DNA from 3 places in the Dietzia sp. Die43 genome. Region 3 is predicted to be linked to each of the others. Evidence: riboswitches for the same ligand, from Rfam matches in the RefSeq annotation. Region 3 holds a riboswitch; each other region holds the start of a gene.

Evidence for each region. Region 3 has a riboswitch for cobalamin ahead of NR111_RS16915 (ABC transporter substrate-binding protein). Riboswitches for the same ligand answer to the same signal wherever they lie in the genome.
Region 1: another riboswitch for cobalamin. It lies ahead of NR111_RS17495 (magnesium chelatase subunit D family protein); the one in region 3 lies ahead of NR111_RS16915 (ABC transporter substrate-binding protein).
Region 2: another riboswitch for cobalamin. It lies ahead of NR111_RS05245 (ABC transporter substrate-binding protein); the one in region 3 lies ahead of NR111_RS16915 (ABC transporter substrate-binding protein).

What each region holds. Positions count from the first base shown of each region.
Region 1 is NZ_JALJRF010000027.1:3,011-10,862, forward strand. It holds gene NR111_RS17465 (helix-turn-helix transcriptional regulator) at 1-49, shown strand, start outside; gene NR111_RS17470 (cadmium resistance transporter) at 46-645, shown strand; gene NR111_RS17475 (ribbon-helix-helix protein, CopG family) at 880-1,137, shown strand; gene NR111_RS17480 (hypothetical protein) at 1,137-1,343, shown strand; gene NR111_RS17485 (cobalt-precorrin-4/precorrin-4 C(11)-methyltransferase) at 1,422-2,186, opposite strand; gene cbiT (precorrin-6Y C5,15-methyltransferase (decarboxylating) subunit CbiT) at 2,183-3,427, opposite strand; cobalamin riboswitch at 3,504-3,691, shown strand; gene NR111_RS17495 (magnesium chelatase subunit D family protein) at 3,713-5,947, shown strand; gene cobO (cob(I)yrinic acid a,c-diamide adenosyltransferase) at 5,947-6,561, shown strand; gene NR111_RS17505 (cobyrinate a,c-diamide synthase) at 6,555-7,852, shown strand, end outside.
Region 2 is NZ_JALJRF010000005.1:10,504-20,931, reverse strand. It holds gene NR111_RS05270 (MMPL family transporter) at 1-38, shown strand, start outside; gene NR111_RS05265 (TetR/AcrR family transcriptional regulator) at 31-636, shown strand; gene NR111_RS05260 (MBL fold metallo-hydrolase) at 691-1,512, opposite strand; gene NR111_RS05255 (ABC transporter ATP-binding protein) at 1,512-2,414, opposite strand; gene NR111_RS05250 (iron ABC transporter permease) at 2,411-3,439, opposite strand; gene NR111_RS05245 (ABC transporter substrate-binding protein) at 3,436-4,383, opposite strand; cobalamin riboswitch at 4,472-4,616, opposite strand; gene NR111_RS05240 (carboxymuconolactone decarboxylase family protein) at 4,773-5,189, shown strand; gene NR111_RS05235 (long-chain fatty acid--CoA ligase) at 5,277-6,911, shown strand; gene NR111_RS05230 (cytochrome P450) at 7,243-8,610, opposite strand; gene NR111_RS05225 (acyl-CoA dehydrogenase family protein) at 8,779-10,416, opposite strand.
Region 3 is NZ_JALJRF010000023.1:43,160-53,587, reverse strand. It holds gene cobN (cobaltochelatase subunit CobN) at 1-1,508, shown strand, start outside; gene cobF (precorrin-6A synthase (deacetylating)) at 1,501-2,289, shown strand; gene cobA (uroporphyrinogen-III C-methyltransferase) at 2,286-3,122, shown strand; gene NR111_RS16930 ((2Fe-2S)-binding protein) at 3,177-3,935, opposite strand; gene NR111_RS16925 (ABC transporter ATP-binding protein) at 3,928-4,710, opposite strand; gene NR111_RS16920 (FecCD family ABC transporter permease) at 4,707-5,840, opposite strand; gene NR111_RS16915 (ABC transporter substrate-binding protein) at 5,842-6,840, opposite strand; cobalamin riboswitch at 6,961-7,103, opposite strand; gene NR111_RS16910 (cobalamin biosynthesis protein) at 7,073-8,203, opposite strand; gene NR111_RS16905 (ABC transporter ATP-binding protein) at 8,181-8,954, opposite strand; gene NR111_RS16900 (iron ABC transporter permease) at 8,951-10,036, opposite strand; gene NR111_RS16895 (ABC transporter substrate-binding protein) at 10,041-10,428, opposite strand, start outside.

The sequences.
Region 1 (7,852 bases), on a different contig from region 3:
GCCCGACTGCTCAGTGCCGGGTTGTCACGCCACGGAGGTGCAGGCGTGATCCTGTACTCGGCCCTGCAGGCGATCGGCCTGTTCATTGCCACCAATATCGACGACATCATCGTCCTGTCGCTGTTTTTCGCCCGCGGAGCAGGCCAACGCGGCACCACCGCACGCATTCTGGCCGGCCAGTATCTTGGCTTCGTCGGCATCCTCGGCGCCGCAGTGCTCGTCTCCCTGGGCGCGGGAGCCTTCCTGCCCCCGGGGGCCATCCCTTACTTCGGGCTGATCCCACTGGGCTTGGGACTGTGGGCCGCGTGGCAGGCCTGGCGCGGGGACGATGATGACGACGACGATGCAAAGGTCGAGGGCAAGAACGTCGCCGTGTGGACCGTGGCCGGCGTAACCTTCGCCAACGGCGGCGACAACATCGGCGTCTACGTCCCCGTCTTTCTCAACGTGGGCACGGGAGCCGTAGTTGCCTACTGCATCGTGTTCCTGGTGCTGGTGGCGGGACTGGTGGGCCTGGCCAAGTTCGTCGCCACCCGCCGACCGATCGCCGAAGTCCTAGAGCGCTGGGAACATATCCTGTTCCCGACTGTCCTGATCGGCCTGGGCGCCTTCATCCTGATCAGCGGCGGAGCATTCGGACTCTGACAAAACCGACGCAAACCCCACCGCGCACCCGTGAGCCGCCGACTCGCTCTAATTCTTCCGGCCAGAACGCCCGATTGGTACGTCGCCGCCTAGAAGTAGCCACAGAAGACCGCCACAGAGCGATCAAGTCCACAGCGACGATGGCGGGCTCGTACTCGTCCTGCTGGGGTGTACCCCAACGGCGCACAGGTCAGGCGCTACCCTCACCCCCTAATTCGTAATACGATTGTCGGCATGGCAAGGAAGATTCAGGGCCACCAAGTATCCGACGAACAGATCGATCAATGGGTCGACGAAGCCGAGGCTGGCTACGACCCCCAGTGGCTAAGCAAGCGCATGGGGCGGCCGGCGAGGGCTGATCAGGCCGCTAGAGTCGTACCGGTACGACTGACCGATGCCGAACTCCGCGCCGTCATGGCACGCGCCGAGCGCGAACATCTCAACCGATCCGAAGCGATCCGTCAGGCTCTGGCCCAATGGGCCGCCGCCTAGTGATCATCCGCAGATCCGCATACAAACACGGCATCGTCGACGACGACATTCGGACAGCGTTCGACACTCCCTTGTTGTCTGGACCGCTCGGCTTCGATTCCCAAGCCCGTGTCCTGGAGCTTGTCACCCTGCATTACGACGACGGCACCACTGAGGTCATCCACGCCATGAAGGCCAGACGCACTTACCTGGACCTGCTCGACTGAATCGTCCCGGCACGGCGCGCTACGCTTGGCTCCGCGGCCAGCCCGAGGGCATTATACGTGGTCCGCTACCTTGCCCGATCAGTTCAGGCCCTGGCGCTTCGACTCCCGCTCCGGGCTTGACGCGTACAGCCACGACTCCGCCTCGCCCGGCCGGACCAGCGCCCGCCCCACTAGGATGACCGCTGCCTGGCGCAGGCCGGCGGACTCGACCGCGTCCGCGATGTCGGCGAGCGTGCCGCGCAGCTCCACGCGGTGCGGGCGGCTCGCGCTGGCCACCACCGCCACCGGGCAGTCGGCACCGTGCGTGGGCACCAGACGCTCGGCCAGCTCACGGATCCGAGTGATCGCCAGGTGCAACACAAGCGTCGCGCCGGTGGCGGCGAAATTCTCCAACGACTCAGTCGACGGCATCGCCGTCGACCGCGCCTGAACGCGGGTGAGCACCACCGACTGCACAACCTCGGGAACCGTGAGCTCCACACCCAGCTCGGCGGCGGCCGCGGCATAGGCCGGAACACCAGGAACCACGTCCCACGGCACGCTGGCCGCGTCGAGGCGGCGAGTCTGCTCGGCGAGAGCCGAGTACAGCGACGGGTCACCCGAACACAGCCGGACCACCTCGAGCCCATCGGCGTGAGCGGCGACGATCTCGCCGATGATCCCGTCCAGGTCCAGATGCTGGGTGTCCACCAGCCGGGCCGCGGGTCGGCAGTGGTCGAGCACACCGTCGTCGAGATACGTCCCCGCGTACAGGCAGACGTCGGCGGCGGCAAGCGCCGCAGCCGCGCGCAGCGTCAGCAGGTCGGCGGCGCCGGGGCCGGCTCCCACGAAGTGAACGGTCACGAGCTCTCCCCTGTTTCCGAAGTATCAGCCGCAGCGACGAAGGGCTTCACGGCCGCCCACTGCACCACCGCACGGGCGGGGGCCCAGCCGGTGAACCGGCCGATCGAGTCCGCGTGCTCGACCTGGATCCTGGTCAGCTCCCCGCCGAATACGGCGCGGGTGTCGATGAGCGCGCGTTCGGTCTCCAGCGTCACCGCGTGCGCGACCAGCCGGCCGCCCGGGCGAAGTGCGTCCCAGCACTGTCGCAGCAGGCCAGGGGCAGTACCGCCCCCACCGATGAACACCGCGTCCGGCCGCGGCAGACCGTCCAGAGCCTGGGGCGCCCGTCCGTGGACGACCTCCAACGAGGGCACCCCGAGGGCGGCCGCGTTGCGCCTGATCCGGGCCGCCCGCTCGGAGTTCGCCTCCACCGCGGTCGCCCGACACGACGGGTGCGCGCGCATCCACTCGATGCCCACCGACCCGGCGCCAGCACCCACGTCCCACAAGTGCTCACCGGGGGCCGGCGCGAGCCGGGAGAGGGCAGAGGCTCGCAGGTCGCGGCGGGTGAGCTGGCCGTCGTTCTGGAAGTCGTCGTCGGGCAATCCCGGCGCCAGCCCGAGCGGCCGGGCGGACGCGTCGGCCACGCACTCGATGGCCAACACGTGTAGGGCGGGGGCCTCGTGATCGACAGCCCAGTCGCGCGCCGGGCAGCTGAAGCGCGCTTCCGACGGGCCCCCGAGATCGGACAGAACGGTCATCGCGCTCCCCCCGAAGCCGGCGCCGTCAAGTAGCGCTGCGACCTCTCCCGGCGTGTGCCGGTCCGCCGAGAGCACCAGCAGACGTCGCCCCGGTGCCAGTTCACGACCGAGCGCGCGGTGGTCGCGCAGCACCGCCACGGACTCGGCCGGCCACCGCATCCGGGCGCGGGCCAGAGCGACCGAGGACACCGCCGGGAGCACCTCGACCGCGTCCGCGCCGAGCAGGTCGATCAGGGTGGTGCCGATCCCGGCGACCAGCGGATCGCCCGAGGCCAGGGCTACGGTCGATCGCCCGCGGAACTGCGCGAGCAGCTCCGGCAACCCATCCCGCAGCGGCCGCGGCCACGGCACTCGTTCGGCCGTCACATCGCCCGGAACCATCGCCAGATGACGCTCCCCGCCGAGCACCACATCGGCGCCCAGGACGGCGCGACGGCGGGCCTCGTCGAGCCCCGCCCACCCGTCGCCGCCGATGCCGACGACCACCACCCGTGCATTCATGACGCGGAACCCTACCGCGACACCTGAGGCGCCCCGGGACAGGCCGTTGGGCTAGCCTGAAGCACCACACAACCGAACAGACCCCACAGCACGAGGTGCCCCACGACCCGCCCCAGGCGGAGCGGAGGGGAGAATCAGGGAAGCCGGTGAGAATCCGGCACAGGGCCCGCTACGGTAACCCGGCCTCTCAGGCGATCGCGCCCCGCGCGCACGTCCGAGATGGGCCGGGAAGTCCGGAGACCGGCCTCGCGCTGACCAGCCTGGCAGACGAGAGCGGGAGCCCCCATGCCACTGCACTACCCCTTCAGCGCTGTCGTCGGTTCCGACGACATGGCGCTGGCCCTGACCCTGACCGCGGTGTCCCCGGCGGTCGGCGGCGTGTTGATCCGCGGCGAGAAGGGCACGGCCAAGTCCACGATGGTCCGCGCCCTCGCCGGGATCCTGCCGGAGGTCGAGGTCGTCACCGGCGACCGCTTCTCCTCCGCACCCGACGACCGCGGCTCCGAGACCCCGGACGGGCGTATCCCGCACGACGCGCCCACCGAGCGGCGGCCGGTCCGCCTGGTCGAGCTGCCCATCGGGGTCTCCGAGGACCGCATCACCGGATCACTACACCTGGAGAGTGCGCTCACCGACGGGGTGACCGTGTTCCAACCGGGCCTACTCGCCCGCGCACACCGCGGACTGCTCTACGTGGACGAGGTCAACCTGCTCCACGACCACGTGGTGGACCTGCTGCTCGACGCCGCCGCGATGGGCAGGGTAACCGTGGAGCGCGACGGCATCTCGGTGGAGCACGCCGCGCGCTTCGTGCTGATCGGCACCATGAACCCCGAGGAGGGCGAGCTCCGGCCCCAGTTGCTGGACCGCTTCGGCCTCACCGTGGAGGTGGCCGCGCCCCGGGACCCGGAGCTGCGCGCCGAGGTGGTGCGCCGCCGGATCGCGTTCGAGGCCGACCCGGCGGGATTCGTCGCCGACCACGCCGCCGACGAGGCCGCCGTGCGCGAACGGATCGCCGCCGCGCGGCGCGTGCTCGACCGGGTGAGACTGACCCCCTGGGCGCTGACCACCATCGCCCGGGTGTGCGCGGGCTTCGACGTGGACGGCATGCGCGCCGACATCGTCACCGCCCGCACCGCCGCCGCCCACGCCGCATGGCAGGGCCGGACCCGGATCACCCGCGAGGACATCCGCGTCGCCGCGCGCATGGCACTGCCCCACCGCCGCCGTCGTGCCCCGTTCGATGCGCCGGGCCTCGACGAGGACCTGTTGGAACGGCTCCTGGGCGACGACGACGAGCCCGATCCCGACCCCCGGGACGAGACCGCGCCGGCCGACGACGCCGAACAGTCGGAGTCCGCAGACGAGTCCGCGTCGGCAGACACCCCGGACGCCGAGTCGACCCCGGCGCGGGCCTCGGCCGAGCACGCCGGGCACGAGCACTCGCCCGAGCAGACCGAGCAGAACGAGGACAGCCCCGGCGCTGGCGACGACTCCGGCACCGAGGGCCCGGACCAGGCGGACGGCCAATCGGACGACGACGCCGACGGCCGAGCCGACGAGCAGCCCGGCGGACACGCCGCGGAGGACACCCCCGGCGACGCCTCGCGGTCCGACGCTCCCGGGCCCACCCCGCCCGAGCCAGGCACGGTCACCGCGGCCGCAGCGCCGTACCGCACCCGCCTGCTCGCCGTCGCCGGCACCGGCCAGGGCGCTGCCGGCCGCCGATCGAGGGCCCTCACCACCAGCGGCCGCCGCATCGGCGCGGGCGCGTTCACCGGGTCCGACCTGCACCTGCCCGCCACGATCCGGTCCGCCGCGCCGCAGCAATCCGCCCGGGGTCGCGGAGCCGGTCCAGACGGCGGCCGACTCCGGCTGGCTGCCGAGGACCTGCGCTCGCCCGTCCGCGAGGGCCGCGAGTCCAACCTGGTTCTGTTCTGCGTGGACGCCTCCGGCTCCATGGCCGCTCGCACCCGGATGGAGCAGGTCAAGACCGCGATCCTCTCCCTGCTTCTGGACGCCTACCGCCGCCGCGACAAGGTGGGACTGGTGACCTTCCGCGGGTCCGCGGCCCACGTGGCCCTGCCGCCCACGTCGTCGGTCGACATCGCGGCCACCCGCCTCGCGGAACTCCCGGCGGGCGGCCGGACCCCACTGGCGGAGGGACTGCTCACCGCCGCCGAAGTCCTGCGCATCGAAGGCGTCCGCGATCCGCGGCGGCGGGCCCTCCTCGTCGTCGTCACCGACGGCCGCGCCACCCACGGCCCGGACGCCCTCGCCAGGTCCCGCACCGCGGCGACCGGGCTGGCCTCCCTCGGCGTGGCGTCGGTGGTCGTGGACTGCGAGACCGGCCGCTTCCGGATGGGCCTGGCCTCCGAGCTCGCCGGGCACCTGGGCGCTGAGCACGTGCCGTTGGGCGAGGTCACCGCCGAGGGACTCACCGACGCGGTCGGCGTTCACACAGCCCGCGCGCGCACCGCCCGCCCGCACGCCGCCGGCCCCCGGAACGAGGTGGCCTGATGCCCAAGGGACAGCCGGAGATCGTGCCCGACGACGGGCTCAGCACCCGGCAACGCCGCAACCGGCCGCTGGTCATGGTCCACACCGGGCCCGGCAAGGGGAAGTCCACCGCCGCGTTCGGCCTGGCAATGCGCGCGTGGAACCAGGGCTGGGACATCGGGGTGTTCCAGTTCGTCAAGTCCGCCAAGTGGCGCATCGGCGAGCAGACCGTCATGGAACGCCTCGCCCGCCTGCACGACGAGACCGGCGAGGGCGGGCCCGTCGAGTGGCACAAGATGGGCTCGGGGTGGTCGTGGTCGCGCAAGGACGGCACCGAGGACGACCACGCCGCCGACGCCGCCGAAGGCTGGGCCGAGATCAAGCGCCGACTGGCCGACGAGCGGCACGACCTTTATCTGCTCGACGAGTTCACCTATCCCATGAAGTGGGGCTGGGTGGACGTCGACGACGTGGTCGCCACCCTCGCCAGCCGCCCCGGACGGCAGCACGTGGTGATCACCGGCCGGGACGCCGACCCCCGGCTGCTCGAGGTCGCCGACCTGGTCACCGAGATGACCAAGGTCAAGCACCCGATGGACGCCGGGCAGAAGGGTCAGCGGGGCATCGAATGGTGACCGACCTCCCGCGGATCGTGGTGGCCGCGCCGGCGTCGGGGCACGGCAAGACCACCGTCGCGACCGGCCTCATGGCGGCGCTACGCCGCACCGGGCTGGAGGTCTCGGGGCACAAGGTTGGCCCCGACTACATCGACCCCGGGTACCACGCTCTGGCCACCGGGCGGCCGGGCCGCAACCTCGACCCGCACCTGGTGGGCGAGGAGCGGATCGTGCCGCTGCTGCTGCACGGCGCCGGCGCGGGTGGGGGCGCGGGCGGGGCCGGGATCGATGCGGGGCGGCCCGCCGACGTCGCGGTGATCGAGGGCGTCATGGGCCTGTACGACGGGCACATCGGCGGCGACGGGTTCGCCTCCACCGCTCACGTCGCCGCGCTCACCGGGACCCCCGTCGTGCTGGTCGTGGACATCTCCCACGCCTCGCGCAGCATCGCCGCGGTGGTGCTGGGGATGGCCTCCTTCGACCCGGCTGTGCGGATCGCCGGGGTGGTGCTCAACAAGGCCGGCTCGGTCCGCCACTCCGACGAGGTCCGACGCGCGCTGGCGCCCCTCAGCATCCCGGTGCTGGGTGTCCTCCAGCGCGACGACGACGTCACCGCCCCCTCCCGCCATCTCGGCCTGGTCCCCGCCGCCGAACGCCCGGAGGCCGCGCGCTCGCTCGACCACCTGGCCGGGAAGGTGGCCGCGTCGATCGACCTCGAGGCGGTCATGCGCATCGCGCGTGAGGCGCCGCCGCTGGCGGGCGAGGGTTGGTCGGCGCGCGTGGCGTTGGGTGGTGACCGAGCCCACGAGGTCGACGACGACGAGGGCCGCCCGCTCATCGCCGTGGCCGGTGGCCGGGCCTTCACGTTCCGCTATGCCGAGACGGTCGAGTTGCTCGAGGCGACCGGCTGCTCGGTCGTGCCGTTCGACCCGCTGTCCGACGAGGCACTGCCCGACACCGCCGCGGGGATCTACCTCGGGGGCGGGTTCCCCGAGGTGCACGCCGCGGACCTCGCCGCCAACGCGCCGATGCTGGGGGCGCTGCGCGCGGCGACGACGGCCGGGACGCCGACCGTCGCCGAGTGCGCGGGCCTGCTCTACCTCTGTCGCACCCTCGACGGTGTCCCCATGGTCGGTGCCGTTGACGCCGACGCGGCCATGGCCCCGCGGCTCACGCTGGCCTACCGCCGCTCGACCGCGGTCGCCGACAGTGTCCTTGCGACCGCCGGCACCGAGGTCACCGGCCACGAGTTCCACCGCACGGCCGTCAACCCGCCCGCCGGCGCGGCGGGCGCGGCGGGCTCTCACGC
Region 2 (10,428 bases), on a different contig from region 3:
CCGCCGACGGTGGTGAGAAGGCCCGCGTCGATGCCTAGCCTGCGTGAGCGCAAGAAGGCCGACACCCGCAGCCGGCTCGCGGTGGCCGCCGTGGAACTCCTGGTGTCCGAGGGCGCCGAGGGGGCCACGGTGTCGGCCATCGCGGGCCGGGCCGGGGTGTCCACGCGGACGTTCCACAACTATTTTCCGCACCGCGAGGACGCGCTCGTGCACTTCCTGCGTGAGCAGGTGGACGAGTGGGTCGAGCAGGTCGAGCAGGCGCCGGCGGACCTGTCGCCACTGGATGTCCTGCGCTCGACCTTCCACGAGCTCTACGGGCGCTCGGCGGACGACATCGACGCCGCCGAGAACCTGCTGGTGGCCGGGGAACAGATCGGCCTCATGCTCGGTCCGGACGCCCGGACCAGCATCGCCGAGAACATCCTGGATCCGCTCTACGAGGCGGTCGGCCGCCGAGCACCGCAACTCAACCGGTTCCGGGTCCGCGTCATGGTCGACCTGAGCCTCGCCGCCGGGGCGTCGGTGCTCAGGCACCGACCGGGTGGGGCCGGGCCCGCCGACTCCGCCGAGTCCTACCTGGACGAGGCATTCGATCTCCTCCAGCACGGCGCGGCGCGGTTCCTCGAGCGCGGCTGACCAGCGCGACTGACCAGCGCCACTGACCAGCGCGCCCGGGCTGACGAGACCGGGTCAGTACAGCCGGGGAGCCTCCCCGCAGCGGACGACCTCGCCGTCGACGCCGGCCCGCGCACCGTGCTCCCGCAGGCGCGCGTCCAGCTCGTCGGGCGGCGGATTGTGGTGGCCCAGGTGCACGGCCACCACGTCGGTCCGCTCGTCGACCGCCCCGATGTCGCGCAGTCGCCGGAGCATCGCCCCGAACCGGTCCAGGCCCAGGTGGGCGGGGGAGATCTCCTCGCGGTCGCCCAGTGTCTCCTCGAGGAAGACCGCGTCGTAGCGGGCGCCGCGCACCGCGGTGAACCACTCGTCGTCCCACGGCCCGGTGTCGCTCGCCCACAGCAGGCGGGCGCCGCCGGGCCCGGTCACGTCGTAGAGCACCGCGTCGCCCTCGCGGAACACGCGGTGCCGGGCGGGCAGCACCCGCACGTCGTACGCGCCGACCCTGAGCCGGTCCCCGGCGGAGACGGGGACGAAGCGCACCGGGTCGTCGGGGCCCACCCAGGGCCGACACGCGTCGAGCGCGTCCGCGGGGCCGACCACCTCCAGCTCACCGGCGTCGGGGACCCACGAGCGGAACAGCAGGACCTGGGGTCCGAGATGGTCGGCGTGGGCGTGCGTGACGAGCAGATGCCGCACCCCCGCCAGAGACCGTCCGAGCCGCACGGCCGAGCCAGGTGCCTCCGGTCCGCAGTCGACCAGCAGCTCGTCGTCGACAAGCGCGGAGGTCTGGCCTCGCACCACGCCGAGCCGGCGTGCCTCGTCGCACGACGGACACCGGCAGAACGGGTTGGGCCAGCCGTCCGCGGCGCCGGTCCCCAGCAGGACGACCTCCATCAGACGCCCGCCTCCGGCGCCGCGCCGGGCGCCCACCCCGGCCCCGGCGCCGACCCGGGCGCGCGGTCCGGCCCCGCCTCACGCAGCGGCAACACGGCGCGGCCGTCGCGGCGGTCGAGGACCTCCACCCGCGCGTCGTAGACCTGCGCCACCCGCTCGACGGTGAGGACCTCCTCGGGCCGGCCGTCGGCCACCACACGGCCCCGGTCGAGCAACACCAGCCGCTGCCCGTAGTGGGCGGCCGAGGTGAGGTCGTGCATCGCCGCCACGACGGTCAGGCCGGTCTCGCGGCGCATGGAGTCCACCAGGTCGAGCACCTGCTGCTGGTGGCCGATGTCCAGTGCGCTCGTGGGCTCGTCGAGCAGCAGGACCCGCGGTTCCTGCGCCAGCGAGCGGCCCAACACCACCCGCTGCAGTTCGCCGCCGGACAGCGTCGTGGCGTTGCGCGAGGCCAGGTCGTGCAGGTCCAGGCGGTCGATGACGCGGTCGACGACCTCGTGGTCGTCGGCGGTCTCGGTGCCGAACCGGCCGATGTGCGGGGTGCGGCCGAGTCCGATGAGCTCGCGCGCGGTGACCCCCTCGGGGACGACCGGGCGCTGCGGCATCATCGCTACGGTCCGTGCCACCGTGCGGCGACCCGCGCGGCGCGGGGTCAGTCCGTCGACCTCGATGTGACCGGCGGCGGGGATGAGCCCGGCGAGCGCGAACAGCAGGGTCGTCTTGCCGGAGCCGTTGGGGCCCACCAGGGATACCCACGATCCGGCGTCCACGGCGAGGTCGATGCCGTGGAGGATGGCCGTGCGGTCCCGGGTGACGTGCAGGTCGCGGCAGGCCAGTGCGACTGGCGCGGCCGCCGCGGCCGCCGCGGCTGACGCGGGTGGCGTGGGTGGCGTGGTGGTCATATGTGCCCCCGGCTGCGGCGCAGGACGATGAGGAAGAACGGGGCGCCGATCGCGGCGGTGACCACGCCGATGGGCAGCTCGGCCGGGCTCATCGCGGTGCGGGCGACGACGTCGGCGAGGATGAGGAAGGCCGCGCCGACCAGCAGCGACACCGGCAGCAGCAGCCGGTGCCCGGGCCCGATGAGCATCCGCACGGCGTGCGGGATGACGATGCCCACGAACCCGATCAGACCCGACACGGACACCACCGCCGCCGTCCCGAGGGTGGCCACGCTGATGAGGACCAGGCGCACCCGCGCCGGGGCGATACCCAGCGTGGCGGCCTCGGCGTCCCCGACCGCCATCACGTCGAGGGTGCGCCGGAACAGGGCGATCACGGCCACCGCCACGAGCACGTACGGCAGCACGGTCTGCACGTCGGTCCAGCCGCTTGTCGTGAGCCGGCCGAGCATCCACGAGTACACCTGCCGCAGGGTCTCGTCGTGGCGCTGCATGAAGAACGTCTGGATGGCGCTGGCGAACGCCGCCACCGCGACGCCGGCGAGGATGATGACGACCTCGCTGCGTCCGCCGCCGACACTGCGGCCCAGCGTGTAGGTGGCCAGCACCGCGATCATGCCGCCGGCGAACGCGGCGGGCGGCACCATCGCCGAGCCCATCGCGCCGCCCACGACGATCGCCAGGGTGGCACCCAGCCCCGCCCCGCTGGACACCCCCAGCAGGTACGGGTCGGCGAGCGGGTTGCGGAACACGCCCTGGTAGGTGGCCCCGGCGATCGCCAGCATCGCGCCGACGATCGCGCCCAGCACCACGCGCGGGATGCGGATCTCCCACAGGATTACCTGCTGACGCTCGGTGAACCCGGAGTCGATGTCGACCAGCGGCAGCCGGCCCACCAGCTCGAGCACCACGCCGCCCGGGGTGAGGCCGGCCGGGCCGATGAGGGTGCCGAGCAGGACCGCCGCGGCCAGCAACAGCGTCGCCCCGCCCAGCACGAGGGCGTGGCGGGGCGACGGGCGGGTCACGAGGCGGGCTGGTTCGCGGGGCTCCCCGCGGTCTCCGGCGCGGCATCGGGCACCGCGGTGACGATCTCGGCGACCTCGCGCATGAAGTCGACCACCCGCGGGCCCCACCGGCTGGACAGGTCCTCGTCGACCACGTGGACGCGCCCCTCGCGCACGGCGGTGAGTCCGTCCCAGCCCGGCCGCTCGGCCACGACCTCGGGGGTGACGCCGCAGCACTGGCCGTCGGCGAGGAACACCAGGTCCGGGTCGGCCTCGAGGATGAGTTCCTCGGACAGCTGCGGGTAGGGATCGTCGCCGGTGGCGATCGAGGTCAGGCCCAGCAGGGAGTAGATCTCGCCGACGTAGGTGTCGTCGGTGACGGTGTAATAGGTGTCGTCGAGCTCGTGGAAGTACGTCAGCGGCGTCTCGCGCTCCGGCACCGAGGCGACGATCTCGTCGATCTCGCCACGCATCCGCGACACGAGTTCGGCGGCCTCGCCGATGTGCCCGGTGGCCGCCCCGACCTGCTCGAGCTGGGCGTAGGTGTCGTCGAGGGTCTGCGCGGCGGGCAGCTGCAGCACCTCGACGCCGGAGCGTTCGAGGCCCGCCACGATGTCCCCGGTGTCGTCGGTGAGCACGACGAGGTCCGGCGCGTACCCCAGGATCGCCTCGAGGTTGGGCGTGTACCCGGACAGGTCGGTGACCGGGGCGTCGGAGGGGAAGTCGGACCGCTCGTCGACCGCCACGACGCTGTCCCCGGCGCCGACGGCGTAGAGCATCTCGGTGGTGGTGGGGGCCAGCGAGACGATCGCCTGCGGCTCGTCGGCCGCGGCGGAGGTCTGGTCGGCCGGGGCCGGGTCGTCGCCGCCGGTGCCGCTGCACGCGGTGGCGACCAGAGCCAGGGCGGCCAGGGGGGCGAGCAGCAGCGAGCGGGCTCCTGCCCGGCGGGCTCGTGGATGGTGCATGGCATCCTCCGTGATTCGGAGGACGAAAACAGCTCGGGCCGCGGCCGGGGCCGCTGCACGCGACCGTCCTTCGTCCGAGGTCAGTACGTACGGCTGCCGCGGAACCGGCCGACCTGGCTCGCCCGTCCTGAGACGGGATCACAGTTGCGGGACAGCGTCGGATTCGCACCGACTTCCGCCGAGTTGCCGCGGGGTCCGACGCTGGTGGCCGGACCCGTCGAGGGTATCCCACCCGCCGCCGCGTCCGCCCATCTGCGTGCCTCCGCCGCCGCCCCTGTCCGAGCCGTCCCCGCGCCTGGCCGGGGCGGGGCGAGGTCACGCGGAGCTGGTGACGACGGTCGGGGAGGATGGATCGCGATACCTGTCGGCAGTGGGAGAGGACCGTGGAGATGACGACGACGACGAGTTCTGCAGGCGAGGGGCCTTCGGCCGCGGATCTGCGCGAGCAGGGTTTCGCGACCAGGCGCGAGGTGATGAGCGACGACTTCGTCGACCGGGCGATGGACCGGGCTGTCGGGACGGAGTCGGAGGCGATCCAGCACGTGGTCACCGAGAACGTGTGGGGCAACATCTGGAACCGGCCCGGGCTGGGCCGCCGGGACCGCAGCCTGCTCAACATCGGGATGCTCGTGGCACTGCGCGCGGACGCCGAGCTGGCGGGGCACGTGCGCGGCGGGTTGACCAACGGGTTGACCCGCGAGGAGATAACCGAGGCGGTCATCCACGCCTCGGGGTACTGCGGCGCGCCGGCGGCGCTCTCGGCGATGAGGACGGTCCAGACCGTCTTCGACGACCTCGACGGGTAGTCGACCATACGAACCAGGAACGTCGTCGACGGCAGGTAGTCTCGACACGAGAGTGACAGACGCCACCCCTCGATCAAGGAGCCCCTCATGAAGAGCACGATGATGCCGGAGCAGTTGAACATCAGCACGATCCTGCAGTTCGGTGCGACCGTCCACTCCGATGCGGTCGTCACCACCTGGACCGATCAGGGACCACGGAAGATCACCTACGGCGATCTGGGCAAGCACGCCGCGCAGCTGGCCAACGCGCTGCGTTCCCTGGGGGTCGACGGTGACCAGCGGGTCGCCACATTCCAGTGGAACAACTCCGAGCACTTGGAGGCCTACCTCGCGATCCCGTCCATGGGCGCCGTGCTGCATCCGCTGAACATCCGGCTGTTCCCGGACCAGCTCGAGTTCGTGGCCAACCACGCAGAGGACAAGGTCGTGATCGTCGACCCGAGCCTCGTCCCGCTCCTGCAGCCGCTCCTGCCCCGGTTCTCGACGGTCGAGCACGTCATCGTCACCGGTGGGGGCGCCGCGAACCTCGAGGCTCCCGAGGGCATCCAGGTGCACGACTACGACGCGCTCCTCGCCGCCCAGCCCACCGAGTTCGATTGGCCGGAGGTCGACGAGAACTCCGGCGCCGCGATGGCCTACACCTCGGGCACCACCGGCGACCCGAAGGGCGTCGTCTACTCGCACCGGTCGATCTACCTCCACTCGATGCAGGTGTGCATGTCCGACGGCATGGACATCTCGCTCGACGACAACGTGCTGGCGATCGTGCCGATGTTCCACGCCATGTCGTGGGGCCTGCCGTACGCCGCGTTCATGGTGGGCGCCTCGCTGCTCATGCCGGAGCGTTTCCTACAGCCCGAGCCGCTGGCCGCGATGATCGCCTCCGAGCGTCCGACGCTGGCCGCCGCCGTCCCCACGATCTGGCAGGCAGTGGACGCGTACAGCGTGGACCACCCCATCGACATGTCGAGCTTCCGTGCGGTCGTCGTGGGCGGCAGCTCGTGCCCGCCGGAGCTGATCCGCAAGTTCCGGGACAAATACGGGATCAACATCGTCCACGCGTGGGGCATGACCGAGACCTCGCCCATCGGCACCCTGTCCCGCCCGAAGGCATCCCTGCCGGAGGAGAAGCAGTTCGAGCTCCGCATGACGCAGGGCCGACTCATCGCCGGCGTGAAGGCCCGTATCGTCGACGATTCCGGCCAGGCCCTGCCATGGGACGGCGAGTCCGTCGGCGAGCTGGAGGTCCGCGGCCCGTGGATCACCGGCAGTTACTACAAGGTGGACGCCTCGGACTCCTTCGACGACGGCTGGCTGCGCACCGGCGACGTGGGGTATATCAAGCCCGAGGCGTTCCTGCAGCTCACCGACCGCGCGAAGGACATCATCAAGTCCGGTGGCGAGTGGATCTCGTCCGTCGAGGTGGAGAACTACCTCCTCGAGCACCCGTCCGTGGCGGAGGCCGCCGTGATCGGTGTCCCCGACCCCAAGTGGGACGAGCGGCCGCTGGCCACCATCGTCGTCAAGGACGGTGTGCCCGACCCGAGCGTCGAGGAGCTGCGCGATCACCTGGCCGAACGGATGGCCAAGTGGCAGGTGCCCGAGAAGTTCGCGTTCGTCCACGAGATCCCCAAGACCTCCGTCGGCAAGCTCGACAAGAAGCGCATCCGCGTCTCGCATTCCGACGGCGAACTCACCGTGGTGAACGCCCTGGAGAACTAGGCAGGCGGAAGGTCGAACGCGGGAACGCGTCGTCGGCCAGCGGAGGGCCCGGGATTGCGGTATGACCGCCCCCGGGCCCTGCTTCTGCGCTACTGGCTGCTCGGTGCCAACCGTCCCGCCGGCCGCCACGCCGGCCGCCACGCTGGCCGCCGCCACGCTGGCCGCCGCCACGCTGGCCGCCGCCACGCTGGCCGTCCCGCCGGCCGACACGCTGGCCGTCCCGCCCCCCCCGCCGCCGCGGCATCATCGCCGAGCAGAGGATTTCGCTCAGACCCACTCGGGCGATACAGGCGAAATCCTCTGGACGGCGGAGGCCGGGCGGGCGGCGGGGTCAGTTCGCGGCGACGCGGGCCAGCGGCCGCAGCGAGACGGGCAGTCCGTCCGCGGGGTAGGGCAGCGAGTCGTTCTTCATGGGCGGCACGTAGTCCAGCGGGACCGACCACTCGAAGTGGCGTAGCAGTGCACTGAGCACCAGCTTCGACTCGAGGTTGGCGAAGATCATGCCGAGGCACTTGTGCACCCCGCCGCCGAACGGCTCCCACGCGAAGCGGTGCGACTTGTCCTCCCGCCGCTCGTCGGAGAAGCGTTCGGGGTCGAAGATCTCCGGGTCCGTCCAGTACTCGGGCATGTGGTGCGAGTACAGCGGCATGATCGAGGTGAGTCGGCCGGCCGGGATCTCCACGCCCAGGATCTCGGTGTCCTTGACCGTCTTGCGTGCCATCACCGGCACCGGCGGGTGCAGGCGCAGCGACTCCTTCATCACCAACCCCAGATCGGGCAGCTCCTCCAGCTCGGCCATGGTGGGGTTCGGACCCAGGTCCTGGCACTGTCGGCGGAGCCGCTCCTGCCACTGGACGTCGCGGCCGAGCTCGTAGACCATCGACGTCACCGTGCTGGTGGTGGTGTCGTGCGCGGCCATGAGCAGGAAGATCATCTGGTTGACGATGTCGTCGTCGTCGATCCCGCCGGAGGCGTCCGCCACCTGGCACAGGGCGGAGAACAGGTCCTCTCCCGGGTTTGCGCGCCGGGCCGGCAGGTGGCGGCGCAGGAACTCCTCGAGCAGCCGGCGCCCCCGAGCGGCACGGCCCCACTTGGTGAACGGCACCGCGGTGGAACGGACATAGCCGTTCGCGGCCTGGACGCAGTCGACGAACGCGGTGTTGACCTTGTCGAGCTCCCCGGGTGCGGCGTACTCCGCGCCACCCATGAACACCTCGGTCGCCAGGTCGAGGGTGTGCGTCTTGAGCGCGGGATAGATCTGGAACGCCCGGTCCGGGGCCCAGGCGCCGATGCCCTCGTCGACCAGCGGGGCGAGTCTGCGGGTGTAGCCCTCGAGCCGGGGACGGGTGAACGCCTCCTGCATGATGTGGCGGTAGTGGTGGTGCTCCTCGAAGTCGAGCAGCATCAGCCCGCGGTTGAAGAACGGCCCCACCAGGTATCCCCAGCCGGGGCCGCTGGCGAACGCCTTGTTCGCGTTCTGCAGGGCGGCCTGGCAGGCGTCGGGGCCGATAAGGGCAGTCCACGTGGCGCCGAGGAAGTTCAGGTCGGAGACGGGACCGTGATCGCGATAGCGGCGGGCCATGGTCGCCAGCGGGCTGTGGACATATTCGAGCGTGCCGCCGAGGACCGGCAGCTTGGAGCGCAGTGGGGCCGGGCCGGGTCGGTAGACCCTCTCCCGCGGATCACCAGGGATGGACATCAGGCACCTCGTTGTCGGGTGACCCCAGTGTGTGACAGCCGTCACTAGTTGTCACGCGATTACCGAAACCGGCGGTGTCGTTTCTTTCACCCGGCCCCGCTGGCGGCGGCTCGGCCTGCCGGCAGTCCCGCCGGCCGTGACACCACCGGCCGGCAGCCCCCGCCCGACTCAGGCTCGGGCGACCAGTGCGTCGATGTCCACGCCGTCGGGCAAGGCGCCGTACTCGGCCGAGCGGTCGTCGCCGAGCCGGGCCAGGCAGAACGCCTCCGCGACCCGGGCCGGAGCGTGGGCGAGCAGGACCGCGCCCTGCTGGGCCAGCGCCATCGCCTCCACCAGGCGGCGGGCGATCCCGGGGGCGGCGCCCGGGTCGGCAGCCGCGCGGCCGATCAGCGCGCGCACCCGCTCGACGTGCCGGTCGTACAGCTCGTGACCGCCCAGCTGCGCGGCCAGTTCGGCGTCGAACGCGGCCACGGACTCCGGCTCGCGGGCCATCGCCCGCAGCACGTCGAGCGCGATGACGTTGCCCGAGCCCTCCCACACCGCGAGGACCGGCTGCTCCCGGTAGCGGCGGGCGAGCGGGAACGACTCGGTGTACCCGTTGCCGCCGAGGCACTCCAGCGATTCGTAGGCGTGGTTCGGCCCGCGCTTACAGATCCAGTACTTGGCGACCGCGGTGGCGAGCCGGCGGTAGGGGGCGGACTCGTCGTCGTCGTACGCCGAGGCCAGGCGCAGCGCGGTCCACGTCGCGGCCTCCGCCTCGAGCTGCAGGTCCGCCAGTACCGCGGCCATCGCGGGCTGGTCGATCAGCGTCGCGCCGAACGCGGCCCGGTGCCGGGCGTGCCACGCCGCCTCGGCCACGCCCTGACGCATGCCCGCCGCCGCGCCGAGCACGCAGTCCAGGCGGGTCCGGCCGACCATCTCGATGATCGTGCGCACACCGCGGCCGGGTTCGCCGACCATCCAGCCGAGCGTGCCGTCGAACTCCACCTCCGACGACGCGTTGGACTTGTTGCCCAGCTTGTCCTTGAGGCGCTGCACGAGGAACGGGTTCTGCTCGCCGCCGGGCAGGACGCGCGGGACGAGAAAGCAGCTCAGGCCAGCCGGCGCCTGCGCCAGCACGAGGAACGCGTCCGACTGCGGGGCCGAGCAGAACCACTTGTGTCCACGCAGGACGTAGCAGTCACCGTCACCGACAGGCTCGGCGGTGGTGGTGTTGGCGCGGACGTCCGAGCCGCCCTGCTTCTCGGTCATGGCCATCCCGAACAGCACGCCCGACTTGGTGGCGGGATCGCGCAGCTCGGGGTCGTACACCGTCGACAGCAGCGCCGGTTCCCACTCGGCGGCCAGCTCGGGGCTCAACCGCAGCGACGGGACCACCGCGTGTGTCATCGACAGCGGGCACCCGTGGCCGGCCTCGACCTGCGAGACCAGCATGAACCCAACGGCCCGCTCGACGTTCGCCCCCGGCCCCGGGTCGGCCCACGCCGAGGTGTGCAGCCCGCGGGACACCGAGTACTCCATGATCCGGTGGTAGGCGGGGTGGAACTCGATCTCGTCGACCCGGTTGCCCCACCGGTCGTGGGCGCGGTGCACCGGCGTGAGGGTGTTGGCCAGCTCCGCGTCGTGTTGGTACTGCTCGGTGCCCACGTGGCGGCCGATCTCGTGGAACCTCTCGACGCGGGCGTGCGGGGAGAACACCGCGACGGCCTCCTGCAGTGCCGGGTTGAGGGCGTACTCGTCCACGTCCACGCGGGGCGGCGCCTGGTTGAGGACCTCGTGGGTACTGCGGTGTCGGGTCGAGGACATGGGTGCTCCCCC
Region 3 (10,428 bases):
GCGTCGAGGCGCTGGCCAAGGCGCTGGTCGAGGGCATGGACGCGCGGGAGTGGGACGTCGCCGCGGTGCCCGACGTTCTCGCCGCCGCGGGCCTCACCGCGGGTGGGGCGGGTGACGGCGGCGCGGGTGACGGCGCGCCGGAGGGCGACGACGACGAGGTCGCGCAGGTGCTCGAGTTCGCCGCCCGCGAGGTGGTGCCGCGACTGGCCGCCACTGTCGATGAGCTGGACGCCGTCATGCACGCCCTGGACGGCGGGTTCATCCCGGCCGGGCCCTCGGGATCCCCGCTGCGGGGTCTGGTCAACGTGCTGCCCACGGGCCGGAATTTCTACACGGTGGACCCGCGCGCCGTCCCGTCGCGGCTGGCGTGGGAGACCGGTCAGGCCATGGCGGACTCGCTGCTGGACCGGCACGTCGCCGAGACCGGTGAGTACCCGAGCTCGGTGGGGCTGTCGATCTGGGGCACCTCGGCCATGCGCACCTCCGGGGACGACATCGCCGAGGTCCTGGCCCTGCTGGGCGTCCGCCCCGAGTGGGACGAGGCCTCCCGCCGGGTCACGGGCCTGGAGGTGGTCCCGTCCGAGGAACTGGGCCGCCCGCGCGTCGACGTGACCGTGCGCATCTCCGGCTTCTTCCGCGATGCGTTCCCGCACGTCATCGGGATGCTCGACGACGCCGTGCGGATGGTCGCCGAGCTGGACGAGCCCGACGAACACAACTTCGTCGCCGCCCACACGCGGGCCGACCTCGCCGAGCACTCGGATCAACGCCGCGCCACCACCCGGATCTTCGGCTCCGCGCCCGGCTCGTACGGGGCGGGAATCCTGCAGACCATCGAGGCGGGCAACTGGCGCGACGACCGAGACCTGGCCGAGGTCTACACCCGCTGGGGCGGGTACGCCTACGGCCGCGACCTCGACGGAGTCCCCGCGGCCGACGACATGCGCACCAACTACCGGCGCATTGCGGTGGCGGCCAAGAACATCGACACCCGCGAGCACGACATCGCCGACTCGGACGACTACTTCCAGTACCACGGCGGGATGATCGCCACCGTCCGCGCCCTCACCGGCGCCGAGCCGCGCGCCTATGTGGGCGACTCGACCACGCCCGACGCCGTCCGCACCCGGTCGCTGGCGGAGGAGACCACGCGGGTGTTCCGCGCGCGAGTGGTGAACCCGCGGTGGATCGCGGCCATGCAGCGGCACGGCTACAAGGGGGCGTTCGAGCTGGCGGCCACGGTGGACTACCTCTTCGGGTTCGATGCGACCGCCGGCGTGGTCCACGACTGGATGTACGACTCGCTCGCCCGCGAGTACGTCCTGGACGAGACCAACCAGGAGTTCCTGCGCCGGTCCAACCCGTGGGCGCTGCGCGGGATGATCGAGCGGCTCTCCGAGGCCGCCGACCGCGGGATGTGGGCCGAGCCCGATGCGGGCATCATGGACCGGATGCGGCAGGTCTACCTCGATGTGGAGGGCGATCTCGAGGAGTCCCACGGTGACTGAGTTCCCCACCGGCCGCAGGCGGGTGCGGGTCGTGGGCATCGGCTCGGGCGGGCTCGACCAGATCACGGTCGAGGCCGCCCGGGCCCTGCGCGCCAGCGACTACGCCCTCGCGGCCGTCAAAGGCCCGGCCGACCCGTTGGTCGATCTCCGCGCGCAGCTGCTCGCCCGCCACGCGCCGGGCGTCGAGTTGGTGGGTGTGCCCGATCCGGAGAGGGACCGCTCGTCGTCGTCGACCTCCTCCGACGCCGGGTATCGCGGGGTGGTGACGGACTGGCACGAGGCCCGCTCCCTGGCCTGGGAACGCGTCGTGGCCTCCCGGCCCGGCGATGTGGCGATCCCCGTGTGGGGCGACCCGGCGTTCTACGACTCCACGCTGAGGATCCTCGACCGGATCGCCGAGCGCGGTGCGCTGGACCTGGAGGTGGAGGTCGTGCCCGGGATCTCCGCGCTCCAGGTTCTGGCCGCGCGCCACCGTCTGGTCCTGCACGAGATCGGCGGCACGGTCACCGTGACCACCGGCCGCCGGCTGCGCGAGGTCGTGGCCGCCGGCGCCGACAACGTGGTGGTGATGCTCAACGGCGATCTGCCGCTCGATGACCTGGCCGACTGGCACATCTGGTGGGGCGGGAACCTCGGCGACGCCGGCGAGACGCTCGTCGCGGGCCGCGTGGGCGACGTCCTGCCGGACCTGCGCGCGCACCGCGAGCGGCTGCGCGACGAGCACGGCTGGGTGATGGACGTGTATCTACTGCGACGCGGAGAAGGGACGACGGCCCGATGACGGCTGAGAAGGACACCGCCGGGGCGACGGCCGGGACGACCGGCGGGAAGGACAGCGCCGGCGCCACGGTCGCGCGGGACTGCGCGGGCCGGGTCGTGCTGGTCGGCGGCGGGCCGGGGGACCCGGGGCTGATGACCGTGGCCGGCCTCGACGCAGTCCGCACCGCCGACGTGGTGGTGACCGACCGCCTGGGACCGGTGTCGATCCTCGACGAGCTCGACCCCGGCATCGAGGTGATCGACGTGGGCAAGGTGCCCTTCGGTCCGGCGACCCCGCAGGAGGAGATCAACCGGATCCTCGTCGAGCACGCGCGGCGCGGGCGCACCGTCGTCCGACTCAAGGGCGGCGACAGCTTCCTGTTCGGCCGCGGCGCCGAGGAGCACCTCGCGTGCACCGCGGCCGGGGTGCCCGTCACCGTGATCCCGGGCGTCACCTCGGCCCTGTCGGTTCCGGCCCTCGCCGGCGTCCCGGCCACCCACCGCGGACTCTCGCAGGGCGTGTCGGTGATCTCCGGGCACGTCCCGCCCGACAGCCCGCACTCGACCCTCGACTACGGCGCGCTCGCCAGGTCCGGGACCACGCTGGTGTTGCTCATGGCGGTCACGACCCTGCCCGCCATCACCGCGGAACTCCTGGCCGAGGGGATGCCCGGGGACACCCCGGCTGTGCTGGTCGAGAACGGCTCCACCCCGGCGGAGCGCGTCCTGCACGGGACGCTGGCGACGATCGCGCGGCAGGCGGCCGAGGCTCAGGTCGCGCCGCCCGCGATCACCGTGATCGGGGCGGTCGCCGGGCTGGCAGGGCAGCTGTCCGCCGGAGCGAGCTGTGGGTAGTCGGCCGGCCGGGTCCGCCCTCGACGAGTGGTCGCGGATGCGCGGATCGCGAAACTACGTCCGACGGACGAGCTCGGCTCGGCGGTCCTCCGGGGCACGGCGCGGGCAGCTCGCGCACGTGCCGCCGTCGGTGGCCAGATAGATGAGGCAGCAGGAGCTGCGGCGGACGAACCGGCGGGTCCGCTCGGGGCCCTCCACATCGATGTACCGAGCCGGTAGCAGCGGCGGGCGGCACACGGCGTGTGCGAGCTCGGAGCCGCGATTCGGGTCGCCCGCCGCGCGACCCGCCTCGAGCGCGCGGTTCGCGATGGAGTCGGTCGCGATCGCCCACAGCGCCCGCGGTGCTGCGCCCGAGACCTCCGCGAGGGCGGCGATCACCTCGCCGTGGGCCTCCAGCAGCGCGTCGGCGTAGGCCGCGGTCGACGGCAGGAGGTGTTCCGACAGCGCCGAGTGGAGATAGCCGTTCGGCTGCAGCGAGACGGAGAGCCGCTGCGGTCGGGGATCGGGCGCGCGGCCGATCGCGAGCAGCATGACCAGCGGCGCGGCCACCAGCGTCGAACTGGCCGAGTACCACCACAGCGTGCCATTCACCCGCGGATCGCCATGGTTCCAGCGCCGGCCGGTGTCCTCCACCCGCCGGGCCAGCCACCGCGGGTCCGTCAGCACCGATCCGGGCAGGACCTCCGGGCCGTGTTCGATGGTGCGGACGAAGTCGCCGAGGAGGTCCGAGACGCCCGAGTACGCGGCTGTCACGGTCTCGGGGGCGCGGAGCTCGTCGTCGTCGCCGTCGTCACCCACGGTCCCGTCACGCATCGGCGAGCCCCGCCACGTCGAGCGTGCGGCGGCCGTCCGGCCCCGCCCGCACCTCGCCACGCACCCCGAACACCTCCCGCAGCACCGCGGCGTCCAGGACCTGCTCCGGCGCACCGGTCGCGACGAGGTGACCGCGGTGCAGGACCGCGATGACGTCGCAGTACTCGGTGGCCATCCGCAGATCGTGGATCGTGAGCAGCACCGCCAGCCCGTCGGCCGCCAACTCGCGGAGCAGGCGTAGAACCGACAATTGCTGGTGCAGGTCGAGGTGATTGGTCGGCTCGTCCAGCAGGAGCACCTCGGGCCGCTGGGCGAGGGTGCGCGCGATCGACACGCGTTGCTTCTCGCCGCCCGACAGTGCCACCACGTCTCGCTCGGCCAGCTCGGTCAACCCGACCCGGGCGAGGACATCCTCCACGACCGCCGCGTCGTCGGCGCCGAAGGGCTCGAGAAGTCCCCGTGTGACCGTCCGGCCCAGGCGCACCGACTCGCGGACCGTGATGCCGCCCAACGAGACCGGTTCCTGCGTACTGGCCCCCACCGCGCGGGCCAGCGTGCGGCGACGCAGCGAGGCGATGTCGGCGTCGTCGAGCGTCACCATCCCCGCGGCGGACGGCAGCGCGCGATAGCAGGTGCGCAGCAGCGTGGTCTTGCCGCTGCCGTTCGGGCCGACGAGTGCGGTGACCCGCCCGGGCGCGACCGTGAGGTCGACACCGTGGAGGATCCGCCGACCGCCGAGCCGGGCGGAGACGCCGTGCGCGGAGAGGGTGCTCATCGCGACGCCTTCCCGTAGCGGTGCCACAACATCAGCAGGAACACCGGGCCGCCCACGACGCCGGTGACCACGCCCACCGGCAGCTCGGTGCCCTCGCTCACCGCGCGGGCGGCGAGGTCGGCCAGCACCAACGCGACCGCGCCGAGCAGGGCCGCCGCGGGAAGCAGGCGCGCCGCGGTGCGGCCCGTGAAGAACCCCGCGAGGTGGGGGATGAGCAGGCCGATGAAGCCGATCGTCCCGGAGACCGCCACCGCGCCCGCGGTGAGCAGGGAGACGAGCAGCAGCATGAGCACCCGGAACCGGGGCACGTTCACGCCCATCGCGGTGGCGCCGTCGTCACCGGTGAGAAGCAGGTCGAGGTGGCGGCTGCACAGGATCACCACCGTGCCGGCGACGGCGAGGATAGCAACGGGCGCCCACAGCATGGTCCACCCGGCGTCACCGAACCCGCCCGCGAGCCAACGCATGACGGTACCGAGTTGATGGTCGTCGCCGAGGACCAGCAACGTGAACGTGTTGAGCGCACCGAACACCATCGTCATGGCCGCCCCGACCAGCACGATGGCGGTCGTGTCATGGGCGCGGCGGGCCACCAGGACGACGCCCGCCAGCGGGAGCAGCGCGCCGAGGAACGCCGCGATCGGCAGGGTGAACACGCCCCACATCCCGGCGCCCACGCCGAGGACCGTGAGCACCACGACGCCGAAGCCCGCGCCCGAGGAGACGCCGAGCAGATACGGGTCGGCGAGAGGATTTCGGGTGACCGCCTGGGCGACGCCACCCGCCACGGCCAGCGACGCGCCCACGGCCGCCGCCATGAGCGCCCGGGGCAGTCGCGACTCGAGGACGATCGCCTCGCGGGCGTCGGTCCACCACGGGTCGAAGACCCCCGGCGCCAGGCGGTGCGCGACGATCGCCCACACGTCCCCGATCGGGATGGACACCGAGCCCAGGGAGACCCCGGCCGCGATCGTCATCGCGAGCACCGCCACGAGCGGGAGACAGATGAGCCACAGCGACCGCCGCCCGGTGGGCGGGGCATCGGCGATGCGCCCGGAGCCGGGGCGGGGATCGATGCCCGTGCCGGCGCGGTCAACGCGCCCGCCGGTGTTCTCGGCGACGGTCGTCATGTCACTGCCCGAACGCGTGCGGGTGCAGCTCACGGGCGATGGTCTCGGTGGAGGTCGTCATCCGCGAGCTCTCGAAGAAGTCGGACAGCGGGACCACCACGATGCGGTTCTCACGGATCGCCGGCGTCGTGGACATGATGGGCTGCGCGCGCAGGTAGGCGATCTTGTCCTCCGCGCTGGTGGCGCCGTAGTCGAGTACCACGATCGCCTCGGGCTGACGCTCGCCCAGGATCTCCCATGTGGACGTGAGATAGGGGCGGTCGCCCTCGGAGAAGATGTTGTCCGCGCCCGCGTACTCGCCGATCAGTTGTCCGATGCCCACGCCGCCGATCGTCGTCGGTTCTGATTCGCCGCCGTCGTAGAAGAACGTGGGGGTGCCGGTGACACCCGACGCATCGAGCGTCTCTCGGATCTCCCTCATCTCGCCGGTGATCCGGTCGGTCAGGTCCCGTGCCCCCGGCTCGACGTCGAGGATCCGGCCGAGCTGGGAGAAGTCGGTCTCGAGCATCGACAGGTCGCCGAAGCCTTCTCCGCAGTACTCGGAGAACAGGAAGGTGTGGATCCCCGCGGTCTCGAGGGCGTCGCGGCTGCGGCCTTCCTTGTCGTCGAAGGCGCTGCGCATCCCGGCCACCACGAGGTCCGGCTCGAGGTCCACGATCTGCTCCCAGGTGGGGTACTCCTCCGAGAGGGACGGAATGGCCTCGAACTGCTCGGCGACCTCCGGCAGGACATCGTCCTGCTCGCCGTAGCCCATGCCGACGATCCGGTCGCCGGCCCCCATCTGGATGAGGGTCTCGGTGACGTGGTCATTCATCGAGATGATGCGCCGGGGCGCAGCGGTGTAGGTGGTCTCGCGCTCACAGTTGGTGACGGTCACAGGGTCGGCGAACGACTCGACCGGGCCGCCTTCCGCGAGCGCCTCGCCGCGGGAGCAGCCGGTGAGGGCGACCCCCGCGACGAGGAGGGTGGCGAGCGTGATTCTGGGGTGGCGACGGAACATGATCAGTCCTCGGATCGTGTCGTGCGGTCGACGACACGTGAGACCCGCAGGAGGGTAGGAGTCGACGACGACACCACGTCACCTGACAGGACCCCGGATCGCAGACCTCGGCGATGTACTCGGAGTCGCGAACATCCGGGCAGGTAATCGGGCTCGCGGTCACGAAAGTGGCCACACACCGTTGCGGGTCAGCGCCGGATTCCCACCGGTCTTCCCCTGCTCGTTCCGGATGTCAGCAGTACGCCCTCAGGATAGGCACACCGCGTCCGCGTGCGGTGCAGGTACCCCGGCTCGGCGGAGCCGACCACCCGCGCTTCGTGGCCCGGCTACGCCCGAGGACGGCGCGACGCACGACCACGCCCAGCACGGCCAGCGCGACGGTGCCCACCTGGACGCGGTCGTGCAGGAGGATCGCGCGGCGGATGTCGTCGTCCCGGACCGACCGGCCGTCACCGAGGACCGCCCGGTCCTCCACGCCGTACGGGTACGGCGTGGGCCCGCCAAGCCGGACCCCCAGGGCGCCCGCGCACACGGCTTCGACGACCCCGGCGTTCGGGCTCGGGTGCGCCGGTGCGTCACGGAGCCACGCCCGCAGGGCCCCGGCGGGACTCCCGCCCACGGTCGGGGCGCAGACCACCCCGAGCGCGCCGGCCACCCGGGCCGGCAGGAACCCCAGCACGTCGTCGAACCGCGCCGCGGCGGTGCCGAAGTGGCGGTACCGCTCCGAACGGTGACCCACCATCGCGTCGAGCGTGTTGGCCGCGCGGTGGACGGCGGCGCCGGGCGAACCCGCCACCGCGGCCCAGAACAGCGTCGCCACCGCCGCATCGGAGGTGTTCTCCGCGACGGATTCGACGACAGCCCGCGCGAGATCCTCCGGGCCGAGCGCGGCCGGATCCCGTCCGCACAACCACGGCAACAGGTCCCGGGAACCCGCGTGATCGCCCCGGGCGAGCAGGTCACCCTGCCGCCCCGCGACCGCGAGCAACGAGGACCCGCCCAGGCACGACCACACCACGGCCGCGTCCCACGCCACTGCCGCGACGCGGTTCCGTCCGGCGAGACGTCCGACGCCCGTCACTGCAGCGGCGGTGCCCCCCACGAGGACGCCGGTGAACAGCAGGCCCGCCGCCCGCTGCGCGTTGGGCGTCCGGCCGGGCCGGAGGAGCCGCGACTCCACGGCGAGCGCGACCCGGCCGAAGCCCGCGACGGGGTGGAACCGTCGCGGGTCGCCGACGAGGCGATCGAGGGCGAACCCGGCCGCGATGCCCGCCGCGCGGGCGGCAAGCGCGTACCCGTCACCGCGGCGGCGCGTGCACGACGCGCGGTGCGGGTGGGGGTCAGCGCGCGAGATAGCGGACATGCGCCCCCCGCCCGTCGTGGGTCACCTCGGCCTCCACTCCGTACACCTCCCGGATCAGGTCGGCGGTGAGCACCTCGTGGGGCGCGCCGCCGGTCACGAGTCGCCCACCGGACAATACGATCAGATGGTCGCAGAACGTGGCCGCCAGGGTGAGATCGTGTAGGGCCGCGATCACCGTGGTGTCGGTGGCGCGGACCAGGGCCAGCAGGTCGAGTTGGTGGCGGATGTCGAGGTGGTTGGTCGGTTCGTCGAGGACCAGCACACCGGGTTCCTGGGCCAGGGCCCGCGCGATCTGCACCCGCTGCCGCTCGCCGCCGGACAGGGTCGCGTACCGCTGGTCCAGGCGGTCGCCGAGGCCGGTCGTGGCCGCCGCGCGCCGCACCACCCCGTCGTCCCCGGGACCTGGACCCGACCAGGCCGCGCGATGGGGGATGCGGCCGAGTTCGATGACCTCCCGGACCGTGGGGTTCTGGTCGGTGGTCGCCTCCTGCGCCACCAGTGCCAGGCGCCGGGACAGGCGTTTGCGGGGGAGTGATCGGATGTCCGTGCCGTCGAGGTGCACCGATCCGGTGTCGGGCCGGAGCACGCCCGTCAGGATGCGCAGGAGCGTCGACTTGCCGGATCCGTTCGGCCCCAGCACCCCGACCATTGTGCCGGGGGCGGGAGCTACGGTGACGTCGTCGAGGATGGTCCGGCCGCGCACGGACCACGAGACGCCTCGAGCCTCGAGGGTCGACGGGGCGGCGGTCATCGGCCGTGTCCCCGGCGGAGGAGGAGCCCGACGAAGGCCGGGACGCCGATGAGTGCGGTGGCCACCCCGATCGGCAACTCCTGGGGCGCGATCACGGTGCGGGAGACCGCGTCGATCCACACGACGAACACGGCGCCCATCAGCGCCGCCGTCGGGACGAGGACCCGGTGCCGGCCGCCGACCAGGGCTCGCGCGGCGTGTGGCAGCACCAGACCCACGAAGCCGATCGCCCCGCAGGTGCTCACGATGACGGCCGTGACGAGCGCCGTCACCACCATGAGCACCAGCCGGGTGCGGGCCACGTTGACGCCGAGGGCGGCCGCGGCGTCCTGGCCGAAGGTGAACGCGTCGAGGCTGGAGGTGTGCAGCAGGCACGCCACCAGCCCGAGCAGGACCACGACGCCGCACACCGCCACGTCCGACCAGCGGACGGAGGCCAGCGAGCCGAGCAGCCAGAACAGCACGCCGCGGGTCTGCTCGGCGTCGGCGGCGATGTAGACGACGAACGAGGTCACCGCGGAGAACAGCTGGGTCGCCGCGACCCCCGCCAGCACCACCCGGTCGGGCGTCCCGCCGGACGCGAAGGCCAGGACCAGGACGAAGCCGAACGCGGTGAGCGCCCCGACGAACGCCCCCGTGGTGAGCCCGACCGCGCCCGCGCCGACCCCGAGCACCACCACGAGGACCGCCCCGGTGGATGCGCCCGAGGAGATGCCGAGGATGTACGGGTCGGCCAGGGGGTTGCGCAGCAGCGACTGCAGGATGACGCCGCACAGTGCGAGCCCCGCCCCGGCCAGGGCCGCCATGAGAGTGCGCGGAAGCCGCAGGTTCCAGATGATCCCCTCCTCGATCCGCGTGAGCCCGGAGTCGGCTCCCGTGAGTCGGGCCAGCGCGGACTGGATAACGTCGGCGGCGGTGAGTCCGGACGGGCCGATGGTGATGACGAGCGCCGTCGACACCGCCAGCAGCCCCAGGCCACCGAGCCACAGGGTGACCAGTGCGGACGGTCGCCGCAGAGCCGGCCGCCGGCGCGGTGGCGCCGGGACCACCGGGGCGGTGGTCCTCTCGGGTGCGAGGGTCATCGGGTCAGTTGGCCGGGTCCGGCGCGCCGGCCCCCGGCGTGATGAGGCCCAGCTCGGTGAGCCCCGCCGCGACGGTCTCCACCCCGTAGATCGTGCGCAGCGACGGGTTCATCTCGGCGCCGGTGATGTCGATGAACCGCTTCTCCCGGACCGCCGCCATCTCCCGGGTGACGGGGTTGGACTCGAGGTAGGCGATCTTGGCCTCCGCGGTCTCGGCGGTCTGGCTCTTGCGGGTCAGGTCGCCCACGACGATGACGTCCGGGTCGCGCTCGGCCACGACCTCCCAGCTGATCTGCGGCCACTCCTGGGTGGTGTCGTCGAAGGCGTTCTCCAGGCCCAGGGTGATCGAGATGAGGCCGGGGGCACCGCAGCAGCCGGCCAGGTACGGGGAC